2 regions of the Variovorax nivicola genome follow, and region 2 is predicted to be linked to the other one. Evidence: riboswitches for the same ligand, from Rfam matches in the RefSeq annotation. Region 2 holds a riboswitch; the other holds the start of a gene.

Region 1 (6,183 bases), on a different contig from region 2:
CCGGACGGGCGCGACGGCATCCGGATTCGGCAGCTGGAGATCGCTGACCACCGACAGGCTATCCTCGACGCTTGGAAGAAGGACCCGACGCCTTCCAGGACGTACAACACCAACCATGGCCGCGAGCGCGGGCGCATGAGTTTCGACGTCGAGCTGCCGGCCAAGGACGCACTGGTCGACGTCGTCCGGCAGCAGGTGGAGGCGCTGGCGTCGCAGTACAACTATGCGGGCAGGAACGTCACCCTTGCGTCGAGCCAGATCCTGCTTTATTTCGAAGGCCCGGGCTGTCCCGTGCACTGCGACGATCAGGACCCTGCCGATCGGGACTACGGCCTGGGCACGGTGATGTTCAACTGGGCGAACCAGCTGGTGGCCTTGCTTTATCTCTCGACGGAAGGGCGGGACTTCGAGGGCGGCAAGCTGCACTTCCCCAACGCCGATTTGCATATCGATGCCGTGGCCGGCAAGCTCGTGACCTTTCCCGGTCATTTCAAATACAAGCATGGTGTCACCGCGATCCAGTCGGGCGCACGCAGCTTGCTGCAAACCACATGGCGGTTCGACCTGTGATTACCTACGCCGAATCCATTCAGAAGCCGGACGCTCCCATTTTTCAGAGGGCCTGCGCCTTGCCCCTGGATCTGTGCGTTGCGCACATCGAGGACCGACTGCAGGCGCGCGACTTCCGCGTGCATGAGGTCTATGGCCGCAACGGGGACTCGGTCGTCGATACGCAGTCTCGCGACAGCAAGGCGATCGTTCCGCGCCACGATGAGGAGCTTGCGTTCTTTATCTTCGAGGCGGTCCAGCAGTACTTCGAGCAGCACTTCCTGGCGCAGCCATCGGACAGTCTTGTTCTCGCGCAGCACGAGTTCTTTGCGTATACGCCGGGCATCGGCCTGAAGATGCATGCCGACGACCATGTGCTGAGGCCGGACGGCAGCGTGCTCACGCGGGATGTGCAGCGGGGGATCACGGCGATCCTGTATCTGAATTCGGATTTTGACGGCGGGGAGATTGACTTCCCTAAGCAGGGCCTCGAGCTGAGGCCGAGTGCCGGAATGCTGCTCATCTTTCCTTCCAACCGGAATTTTCCACACGAGGTCAAGCCGATCGTGAGAGGGCAGCGATTCTCGTATCAGCGCATCTACGGAATTCTGGATGGGCACACTGGGCGTTTTGAACTTTGAATGCACAGTTCAAACTCGCGCCCGGGGGCGGCAATCAGGGCTTCGCTCACTGTCAGAGGTCATGGGCTTCTACCTAGCGTGTTTCGCGAGCTCTTCCTTTGCTTGGTTGAGCCGCGCTGCGAGCGCGAAGCTGCCATTTCCCTCAACTGTTGATTTCCGCGCCTACGTGACCCACATTTCCGCTGACGCTTGATCCGTCCATATCCCCGAGCGCACTCCATCACATCCTGCGCATCGGCGTGCAGGAGTGGGTCAGTGCTCGATGGGGAAGAGGGCTTAAGGACCTAGGCCCTCATCCTCTGAAGACGGGGTTCTTTTAATCCGTTGGTCACTGGTTCGAATCCAGTACGTCCTACCAAATCTTCAAGAATCCCCGCCTGCCTTGTGCACGCGGGGATTTTTCTGCGCATGATCAAGCCAGGCCGTTCAGGTGCTCATAGAGGATCAAGACGCCGATCCCGATCAGCACGAGGCCGCCAATGATCTCCGCTCGCTTGCCGAGCACCGCGCCCAGCACGCGCCCCACCATCACACCGATGGTGACCATCGTGAAAGTCGCAAGGCCGATGGCCAGCGCCGTCCATGCGATGTTAACGTTGATGAAGGCCAGCCCGACGCCCACCGCCATCGCATCGATGCTTGTGGCAAAGCCGGTGATGGCGAGCGACCAGAAGGAGTTGCGGCTTGGCTTTTCGTCCGCCTCGTCCGCCTCGTCCGGCGCGCCGAAGCCCGACCAGATCATGCGCAACCCCAGCACGCTGAGGAGCGAGACCGCGATCCAGTGGTCCCATTGCGCGACGTAGCTCGCAGCGGCAAGGCCTGCCGCCCAGCCGATGACGGGAGTCAGCGCCTCGATGACGCCGAAGATGAGTCCGGTTCGCAGGGCTTCGCGCCAGGAGGGTTTGCGCAGGGCGGAGCCTTTGCCGACGGCCGCGGCGAAAGCATCCGTCGACATGGCGAATGCAAGAAGAATCGTGGAGGCGATGTTCATGTTGGAAGTAGCAAGCAAGGCCGGTTCAAGACGCCGCGGCGCACGAACCCGCCGGCCAATGCCGCGTTCATGCACCGCTGGTCTCGCCAACCTTTCGGCTGCTCACGCCACGGTCGCAAGGTGCGAACCGAGTATGTTGACGTGAGCGCTTCCGAAGTCCGGAAGCCGGCTACTCCCCAAGGGAGCCGCGATTCTAGGCGAAGCCCGGGCTCGAAGAAAACCGACAGGGAAGCCGATGGGTCTGCTACGATTTCCGTCCCGGGGAAACAGCCTCCCGGTCTGCAAAGTAAGACGGTGTCCCGTCCAAGCGCTGGCGACCCATAACGGAGCTATCCGTGGACACCGTACTGCCTGACGCCTCTCCTGCGCATTCCGCGCCCATCCAGCCCGTCTCCTTCGCCGAAGCATTCCGCTTCTGGCTCAAGCTCGGCTTCATCAGCTTCGGCGGTCCTGCCGGGCAGATCGCGATCATGCACACCGAGCTGGTCGAGCGCCGGCGCTGGATCAGCGAGAAGCGCTTTCTGCACGCGCTCAACTACTGCATGCTGCTGCCCGGCCCCGAAGCCCAGCAGCTGGCCACCTACATCGGCTGGCTGATGCACCGCACCTGGGGCGGCATCGTCGCCGGCGTGCTGTTCGTGCTGCCGTCGCTGTTCATCCTGATCGCGCTGTCCTGGATCTACATGGCGTACGGCAACGTGCCCGCGGTGGCCGGCATCTTCTACGGCATCAAGCCGGCCGTCACCGCGCTGGTGCTGCACGCGGCCCATCGCATCGGCACGCGGGCGTTGAAGAATCGGTGGATGTGGGGCATTGCGGGCGCAGCCTTCGTGGCCATCTTCGCCTTCGACACGCCGTTCCCGGCGATCGTGATCGGGGCCGCGCTGATCGGCCATTTCGGGGCGCGCCGGGCGCCGGGCGTGTTCGCACTGGGCGGCGGCCATGGCAGCGGCAATCAGGGCTACGGGCCGGCGCTGATCGACGACGACACGCCGACCCCCGCGCATGCCCGCTTCACGCGCGGCCGCCTTGCCAAGGTGCTGGCAGTGGGACTCGGCCTGTGGGCCCTGGCGATGGGTGTGCTCGTGGCCACGCAGGGCTGGCAGAGTGCACTGGCGCAGATGGGCTGGTTCTTCACCAAGGCCGCGCTGCTGACCTTCGGCGGTGCCTATGCGGTGCTCCCGTATGTGTACCAGGGGGCGGTCGAGCACTACCACTGGCTCAACGGCACGCAGATGATCGACGGCCTGGCGCTCGGCGAGACCACGCCCGGGCCGCTGATCATGGTGGTGGCCTTCGTCGGCTTCGTGGGCGGTTGGCTGCAGCAGGTCGCGGGGCCGGGCGCCTTGTTCATCGGCGGGGCGTTGGCGGCCACGGTGGTGACCTTCTTCACCTTTCTGCCGTCGTTCGTTTTCATCCTCGCCGGTGGGCCGCTGATCGAGGCCACGCACGGCAAGCTCGGGTTCACCGCGCCGCTGTCGGCCGTGACGGCCGCGGTGGTCGGCGTGATCTTGAACCTCGCGCTGTTCTTCGCGTACCACGTGCTGTGGCCGCAGGGTTTCGGTGGGCGCTTCGACGCGCTGTCCGCGGTCATCACGGTGGCGGCGGCCGTGGCGCTCTTTCGCTTCAAGGTCGGCGTGATGCCGCTGCTCGGCGCCTGCGCAGCCGTCGGGCTGCTGGCGACCCTGGTGCCCGGGCTGCGCTGAGGAGGCACCATGGACGCCATCGCACAACCCCTGCCGTTCGACCCCGCGACGATCCGCGGACTGTCAGCGAAGCTGCTCGGCAGCCATCACCAGAACAACTATGGCGGGGCCGTGAAGCGGCTCAATGCCATCCGCGCGCAGCTGGCAAAGGAGCCCGTTGCGGGCTTGGCCGGTTTTGAGCTCAACGGCCTCAAGCGCGAAGAGCTGATCGCCACCAATTCGATGCTGCTGCACGAGCTGTACTTCGGCAGTCTCGGTGGCGACGGCCAGACCATGGAGCCGGCCATGGAGCCGGCCATGGCGCTGGCCCTGGCCGCCAATTTCGGCAGCGTCGAGCGATGGCGGGAGGAATTCGTCGCCATGGGCAACGCGCTGGGCGGCGGCTCCGGCTGGGTGCTGCTGGTGTTCCAGCCGCGCGAAGGTACGCTGACCAACCAGTGGGCGGCCGATCACGCGCATGCGATTGCCGGTGGCGTGCCGATCCTTGCGCTGGACATGTACGAGCACGCCTATCACATGGACTTCGGCGCGGCGGCGGGCGCGTACGTCGATGCCTGCGTGGCCTGCATCGACTGGGCGCGCGTCTACGAGCGCTACCAGCTTGCGGTGCATGGCGCGAGCGAGCCTTTCGGCGCCGGGCAGCACGAGTTGGCCGGTGCCCTGGTGCTCGACGTGCGACGCGCGGGCGTCTTCGAGCGCACCCAGTCGCTGATTCCCGGCGCGCGCTGGCGCGACCCGGCCGCCGTTACCGACTGGTCGCGCGAGCTTCCGCGCGATCGCGAGGTCGTCGTCTACTGCGTCTACGGGCACGAAGTGGGCCGGTCCACGGCCATGCGGCTGCGTGCGGCCGGCGTGGATGCGCGCTACCTGCGCGGCGGGATCGACGGTTGGCAGGCGGCCGGCCGGCCGCTTGCCACGAAAGGAGACACGCCATGAAATGGATCACGCGCGAGCGCCCGAAGATCGACCGCATCGCCTGCCCGTGGCTGGTCTTGCGCTTCATCGACCGCGAGGCCGAGTTCCTGTACGTGCCGAAGACCGATGTGCTGCGCATCGCGGCCGAGGTAGGGGCCGTGCCGTATGACATTCCGGACGTCGAACTCAGCCACGTCGGCGAGTTGTGCAGCTTCGATGCATTCCTCGCGAAGTACCGGCTGACCGACCCGGCGCTCCAGACGCTGGCAACGATCGTGCGGGGTGCCGATACTTCGCGCCTCGACCTGGCGCCGCAGTCGGCCGGCCTGTACGCCATCTCGCTCGGGCTCTCGCGCGTCTTTGCCGATGACCACGAGATGCTGCGACACGGGCTGGTGATGTACGACGCGCTCTATGCCTGGTGCCGCGACGGCCAGGGCGAAACGCACAACTGGCCGCCGGTGATGGCCTGAGGTTTCTTCTTCAGTGCGCGCGGCAAGGTGTTGTCGATGCCCCGGGCAGCTGTGGCAGCCAGCACCGCAAATGAACGCAGCGCCGGCGTAGAGGCCGTCGCGCAATGCCGGGAGGTGGAAGAGGGGCACGTCTTCAGTCCTTCAAGAGCTGTCGCTGCAATCATGAAATGAAAAAAGCCCGCTGCTTCTACAGCAGCGGGCTCGACCGGTGCGACCCGGCACCGAGGCTCAGTCAGGCCTCTGGCGCCACCGCTCCCGGCAACGCCGGTTGTTCCGGTGGGCTCTCAGCGCTTTCTTCCTTCTGATGCCGCGCCGCGATGAACAGGTACATCGCAGGCACGACAAACAAGGTGAACAGCGTGCCGATCGACAGCCCGCTGAAGATCACGATGCCCATCGCCTTGCGCCCGGCCGCGCCGGCGCCCGAGGCAATGACCAGCGGCAGCACGCCGAACACCATTGCCGCGGTCGTCATCAGGATTGGCCGCAGCCGCGTGCCGGCCGCCTCGACGATGGCGTCGAGCTTGCTCAGTCCCTGCTTCTGCAGCCGGTTCGCCACCTCGACGATCAGAATGCCGTGCTTGCTGATGAGGCCCATCAGCGTGACCAGCCCCACCTGCGTGTAGATGTTCATCGAGGCGAAGCCCCAGAAGATGAAGATCATGGCGCCGAAGAGGGCCAGCGGCACCGACACCAGAATGACGACCGGGTCGCGGAAGCTCTCGAACTGCGCCGCCAGCGCCAGGAACACGATGATCAGCGCGAACAGGAAGGTGATGGCGAAGTTGCCCGACTCCTGCACGAACTGGCGCGACTGGCCCGAGTAGTCGACCGTGTAGCCGCTGGGCGCAAGCTGCTGCACCACGCCGCGCAGGTACTCCAGCGTTTCGCCCTGCGTGCCGCTGGGC
Region 2 (6,183 bases):
GATGTTGCTGGGCTGGGGCGTGCTCGCGGTGCCGACCGGCATCGTGACCGCGGAGATGGCGCGGCGCGGGCCCGACGACGAAGCGGTACCGGTGGCGCCGCGCGGCATTCTCGCGATGGCGGCGCCTGCGCCCTCAGCACCTGCAACGCCCGCAAGACGCCTTACGCCTTCGGCCAGACGACGCGCCCTTGCGCAGCATCGTCGAGACGGGCGATGAAAGCGTCGGCATCGGGCTCCGGCAGCGAGAAGGCGAAGGCCACGTCGTCGCCATGCTGCACATCGTCGAGCACCGCGCCTGCAGCGGCGAGCTCGCGCCGCACCAGTCCTTCGAGCGCATAGGGCACCGAGCAACCGAGACTGCGCTGGCGCACCAGCGGCACGAGCTCGGCGCTGAGCAGGGCCTGCGCGACCGCATCGGTGTAGGCCCGCACGAGTCCGCCCGCGCCCAGCTTCACGCCGCCGAAGTAGCGCACCACGGTTGCGAGCGCGCCTTCGACCTGCTGGTGGCGCAGCACCTCCAGCATCGGCCGGCCGGCCGTGCCGCCGGGCTCGCCGTCATCGTTCGCGGCCGACTGGCCGCCGGCCATCAAGGCCCAGCAAACGTGCGCGGCCGCGGGATGTTCGGCACGCAGCGAGGCGACCACTGCCAGCGCGGCCGCGCGGTCGGCCACCGGTTGCACGCAGCCGATGAAGCGGCTCTTCTTGATGAGCAGCTCGCTGTGAACCGGCTGTGCAAGCGTGAAGCTCATCCGGTGGTGCGCTCCAAAGGGCTCAGCCGCCGCCGCGCTCGAACTTGAAGACCGCCGTGCTGGCGCGCGCATTGGGCAGCCAGCGCACGTCGCGCCCGTCCTGCAGGCCGAAGGCGTCGAGCACGCGCAGGTTGTTCTTGCCGGCCAGCACCTCGAAGTCCTTGAAGGTGCCGACGCGGATGTTGGGCGTGTCGTACCACTGGTAGGGCAGGCGGCGCGTCACAGGCATGCGGCCGCGCGCCACGCTCAGGCGGTTGGGCCAGTGCGCGAAGTTGGGAAAGGCGACAACGCCGATGCGGCCGACGCGCGCGGTCTCGCGCAGCATCACTTCGGCATTGCGCAGGTGTTGAAGCGTGTCGATCTGCAGCACCACGTCGAACGAGGCGTCGTCGAACATCGCGAGGCCTTCGTCGAGGTTGAGCTGGATCACGTCGACGCCGCGGCGGATGCACTGCAGCACGTTGCCGTCGGCAATTTCCACGCCGTAGCCGGTGCAGCCGCGCTCGCGCTGCAGCAGGTCGAGCAGGGCGCCGTCGCCGCAGCCGAGGTCGAGCACGCGCGAGCCTTGGGGCACGAGTTCGGCAATCAATCTTTGGTGTTCGAGGTCGCTCATTGGAACTCCTTGGCGACACGTTCGAAGTACGAGCGCACCACGCCCATGTAGCGCACGTCGTCGAGCAGGAACGCATCGTGGCCGTGCGGCGCGTCGATCTCGGCGTAGCTCACGTTGCGACGGTTGTCGAGTAGCGCCTTCACGAGCTCGCGGCTGCGCGCGGGCGAGAAGCGCCAGTCGGTCTTGAAGCTCACGAGCAGGAACTTGGCCGTGGCCTGGGCCAGCGCGGTGCTGAGCTTGCCGCCGTGGCTGCGCGCGGGGTCGAAGTAGTCGAGCGCGCGGGTGATCAGCAGGTAGGTGTTGGCGTCGAAGTACTCGCTGAACTTGTCGCCCTGGTAGCGCAGGTAGCTTTCGATCTGGAACTCGACGTCCTGCGTGGAGTAGCGGTAGTCGAGCCCCGCCACCTCGCCCTCGACGGCGCTGCGCAGGATGCGGCCGAACTTCTCGTTCATCACGTCGTCGCTGAGGTAGGTGATGTGGCCGATCATTCGCGCGATGCGCAGGCCGCGCTTCGGGATCACGCCGTGTTCGTAGAAGTGGCCGCCGTGGAAGTCGGGGTCGGTCACGATGGCGCGGCGCGCGACTTCGTTGAAGGCGATGTTCTCGGCCGTGAGGTTGGGCGCGCTGGCCACGACCACGGCGTGGCGCACGCGGCTGGGGTACTGCATCGTCCACGACAGCGCCTGCATGCCGCCAAGGCTGCCGCCCATGACGGCCGCGAGCGTCTCGATGCCGAGCACGTCGAGCAGCGCGGCCTGCGCGTCGACCCAGTCTTCGACCGTGACCACGGGGAAGTCGGCGCCGTAGACGTGGCCGGTGGCGGGGTTGACGTGCATCGGGCCGGTCGAGCCGAAGCAGGAGCCGAGGTTGTTGACGCCGATCACGAAGAAGCGGTCAGTGTCGACCGGCTTGCCCGGGCCCACCATGTTGTCCCACCAGCCCTCGGAGCGGGCCTGGCCCTGGTAGACGCCCGCAACGTGGTGCGAGGCGTTGAGCGCGTGGCACACCAGCACCGCATTGCTGCGATCGGCGTTCAGGGTGCCGTAGGTTTCGTAGGCGAGCGTGTAGTCGCTGATCGACGCGCCGCTGCGCAGGGCCAGCGGGCCTGCGAACTGCATCGACTGCGAGGTGACGACCAAAGGTGGTGACGACGACATGAATGAAAAAACCCGGCCTCGCCAAAAACGAGCCGGGTCTGCCGCGCCTGTCTTTAGCTGAATTTATAAAGCGCCCGCAAGCTGAAGCAAATCGGCGCAAGAGGCAGTATATCGCCCCATCGGATTACCAGCCGATGATCATGATCACGCCCAGCACCAGGAAGATCGCGGCCGAGATGCCGTGCACTAGCTTGATCGGCACGCGCCGCACGATCTTCTCGCCGAGCCACACCACCGGCGCGTTGGCCAGCATCATGCCCAGCGTGGTGCCTGCGACCACCCAGAAGTAGTCGTGCGTGAAGCGGGCGGCGAGCATGACGGTGGCGATCTGGGTCTTGTCGCCCATCTCGGCGAGGAAGAACGCAATCACCGTGGTGCCGAAGACGCCGAATTTCGACGCGCCCGGGGCATCGTCGTCGTCGAGCTTGTCTGGAATCAGCATCCAGACGGCCATCGCGATGAACGAGCCGCCCAGGATCCAGCGCAACACCTCGGGTCCGAGCCAGCGCGTGATGTAGTTGCCGACGGCACCCGCCAGCGCGTGGTTGATGATGGTGGCGGCGAAGATGCCCAGAACGATGGGCCAGGGTTTCCTGAAACGGGCAGCGAGCAAGAGGGCCAGGAGTTGGGTCTTGTCGCCCATTTCGGCGAGCGCAACTACGCCGGTTGCAACGAGAAAAGCTTCCATGATGGACGTGGGGTTCCTTGGGCCGAAGGACGCAATTGACCGTGCAACACCTTCGGCCATATTCCCGAAGTTGCACGGTCAAAGGTCTCGCCAGGTGTGTTCACTGCACGCGCCATGTCCTGTGTGGGGCAGGACAAGTCTGTTGACGCGGGCCCTTCTCGCAGATCGGAAGGCGGCTACTCCCCAATGACGGGGCGAATTCTACATGTAGCGCCAAGGACCTCGCCCAAACATGCAAGTAGGCACTAGCTTTCCATTAGTTTTGACAGGTGCTACCTCAAGAAGCAAATTCCCGCTTGCAATTCGGATATTTCACCCATAATGCACGAGCCTCCCTCTTCATTTTGGTCGGGGGGCAGTTCGGTGATCGGTCAGTTTCGCGCGACTCGACGGCTCTCGTTTGAGTGATGCTTTCGGGACTCCATCGCTTTTCTTGATGTGTTTATAGGAGTCCCTTGATGGGCAACAAACTGTACGTCGGCAACCTGCCTTACTCAGTGCGCGACGGAGATCTCGAACAGGCCTTCGGGCAGTTCGGCGCAGTGACCAGCGCCAAGGTCATGATGGAACGTGACACCGGCCGCTCGAAGGGCTTCGGCTTCGTCGAGATGGGCAGTGACGCGGAAGCACAAGCAGCAATCAACGGCATGAACGGCCAGCCCCTCGGTGGCCGCAGCGTCGTCGTCAACGAAGCACGTCCGATGGAAGCTCGTCCCCCGCGCAGCGGTGGTGGCGGAGGCTACGGCGGCGGCGGTGGTGGTTATGGCGGCGGTGGTGGCGGAGGAGGCTACGGCGGCGGTGGTGGCGGCTACGGTGGTGGTGGCGGTGGCCGCTCCGGCGGTGGCGGAGGCTACGGCGGCGGCGGTGGTGGCCGCAGCGGTGGCGGCGGTGGTGGTGGCGATGGCGGTTTCCGCAGCCCCTACGGCGCCGGTCCCCGTGGCGGTGGCGGCGGTGGCCGCTCCGGCGGCGGTGGTGGCGGCGGCTACGGTGGTGGCGGCAACAGCGGCTACTAAGCCCTTACGCTCTCAAGCACACAGACAAAAGGCTCCCTCGGGAGCCTTTTTCAATGGCCGGTCATTCGGCGCGCGATGCTCAGGCTTCGCCGCTTCGCTTCTTGCGCTCGCGCCCTTGCACCGCCCGGTCGAGCACGGCGTTGGGCAGCATGCGCATGATCTTGGCGACCACACCCATCTGCCACGGAATCACGCGGTAGCTGGTGCCGGCCTCGATGGCGCGCAGCGCCTGGTCGGCGAAATCTTCCGCCTTCATGAGAAAGGGCATGCCGTACCGGTTGCCCTGCGTGAGCGGCGTGTCGATGTAGCCCGGGCAGAGGGTGACGACCTTGACGCCGCTATTGAACAGTTCGCCGCGCAGGCTCTCGCAGTACGCCACTACGCCGGCCTTGCTGGCGCAGTACGCGCCATGCCCCGGCAATCCGCGGATGGACGCCACACTGCCGATGCCCACCAGCCGCCCGCTGCCGCGCTGCACCATCGCCCGCACGAACGGGTGGAAGGTGGCGGTCAAGCCGACGTTGTTGGTGGCAAAGGTCTGCGCCAGCACGTCGAGGTCGGAGCGCTCGGCTGTGTCGATGCCAACGCTGATGCCGGCATTGGCGATCACCACGTCGGGCAGCCCCTGCTGCGCGATGCAGGCGTTGCCGGCGGCGACGATGCTGTCGGTCTGCGCCACGTCAGCGCTGTAGATCCGGTAGCGGTCTGCGCTCAGCTGGCGGGCATTCGCCCACGCTTCGATTTCCGCCGTGCGCCTAGCGACCAGCGCCAGGCGATAGCCCGCGTCGTAGAAGCTCGCGGCCAGCGCCTGGCCGATGCCGCTCGATGCGCCGGTGATGAAGACAAGCGGGGACGTGGTCATGCAGGAGATGTCTTCTTCAGCGCTTGGCAGGAGCGGCCGGAGCCGCCGACGGAATCAGCACGCCGCGCACCCGACCGTTCAGGTTGGCCACGCCGCTCAGGTTGTCGTAGTCGAGCGTATCGCCGGTGAACTGGTCGGTGCCGCGAATGAGCGTGACCGGCTTGTTCGACGTGACGCGTTCCGTGTCGACGTAGGCGTGCAGGAAGTCGCCGCGAAACTCGAGGCGCGGCGCAGGCTTGCCGTTCGGTCCCACCGAAGGATCGCGGATGACGATCGCATTGCCGAACAGCTGCACCTCGCTGCCGTCGGAGTTCGACAGGCCGCGGTCGGCCGACCCGCGCGTCACCAGGCCCTCGGGCGACACGCTGCGCATGCGCACCTTGTCGATCTCGATTGTGTCGGTGTCGGGGTAGTGCCGGCCTTCGACTCCGTGCAGCTCGCTGCGCAGGTCGCCATTGGGCAGGAAATTCTTGATGACGAAGTCGCGCATGAAGTAATCGGGCTCATGCGTGGGCGCGACCTTGGCCGTGGGCTCCAGCAGCTTGGGCGCGTTGCGCACCAGCCAGTAGGTGCCGAGCGCGACGGCGGCCGTGAGGATGATCGGCAGGTAGATCGTGGCGCGGTCGAGGACGTCGCGCACCATGCCCCATGCGCGTTTCGCGTTGTTCATGTGGTCGGGCCTCGGGCAGCATCGAGCATCGCGCGGTATTGGCCGCAAGCCGTGAGCAGCAGGTCGCAGAACTCGCGCGCCGCGCCTTCGCCGCCACGCGCCTGGGTCACGTAGCGCACGATGCCGCGCACTTCCGCATGGGCATTGGCTGGCGCCGCCGCGAAACCGACGCGCGTGAGCACCGGGAGGTCGGGCCAGTCGTCGCCGATGGCCGCGGCCTGCGCCCACGTATAGCCGAGCTGGTCGAGCATGGCCTGTGCAGCGGGCAGCTTGTCTTCGGTGCCGTAGCGCACGTGCTCGATACCCAGCGCCTCGAGCCGCACGCGCAGCGGCTTGGAATCGCGTCCGGTGATCACGGCCGGCACGATGCCGGCCTTGCGCAGCAGCTTCAGGCCGTAGCCGTCGAGGATGCTGAAGCGCTTGAGCGTTTC

Evidence for each region. A riboswitch is a leader RNA that binds a small molecule or an ion and turns the genes downstream of it on or off. The one in region 2 is predicted to bind manganese.
Region 1: another riboswitch for manganese. It lies ahead of mntP (manganese efflux pump MntP); the one in region 2 lies ahead of ACSFBF_RS19045 (TMEM165/GDT1 family protein).

Annotation. Positions count from the first base shown of each region.
Region 1 covers NZ_JBPJZK010000001.1:995,969-1,002,151, reverse strand. The annotation lists gene ACSFBF_RS04705 (2OG-Fe(II) oxygenase family protein) at 1-570, shown strand, start outside; gene ACSFBF_RS04700 (2OG-Fe(II) oxygenase family protein) at 567-1,190, shown strand; gene mntP (manganese efflux pump MntP) at 1,603-2,181, opposite strand; yybP-ykoY riboswitch at 2,196-2,366, opposite strand; gene chrA (chromate efflux transporter) at 2,517-3,887, shown strand; gene ACSFBF_RS04685 (Fe-Mn family superoxide dismutase) at 3,897-4,823, shown strand; gene ACSFBF_RS04680 (chromate resistance protein ChrB domain-containing protein) at 4,820-5,275, shown strand; gene ACSFBF_RS04675 (efflux RND transporter permease subunit) at 5,508-6,183, opposite strand, start outside.
Region 2 covers NZ_JBPJZK010000004.1:494,425-500,607, forward strand. The annotation lists gene ACSFBF_RS19025 (ion transporter) at 1-217, shown strand, start outside; gene ACSFBF_RS19030 (IMPACT family protein) at 162-749, opposite strand; gene metW (methionine biosynthesis protein MetW) at 772-1,362, opposite strand; gene metX (homoserine O-succinyltransferase MetX) at 1,359-2,519, opposite strand; gene ACSFBF_RS19045 (TMEM165/GDT1 family protein) at 2,644-3,207, opposite strand; yybP-ykoY riboswitch at 3,217-3,404, opposite strand; gene ACSFBF_RS19050 (RNA recognition motif domain-containing protein) at 3,666-4,220, shown strand; gene ACSFBF_RS19055 (SDR family oxidoreductase) at 4,300-5,082, opposite strand; gene lptC (LPS export ABC transporter periplasmic protein LptC) at 5,099-5,752, opposite strand; gene ACSFBF_RS19065 (KdsC family phosphatase) at 5,749-6,183, opposite strand, start outside.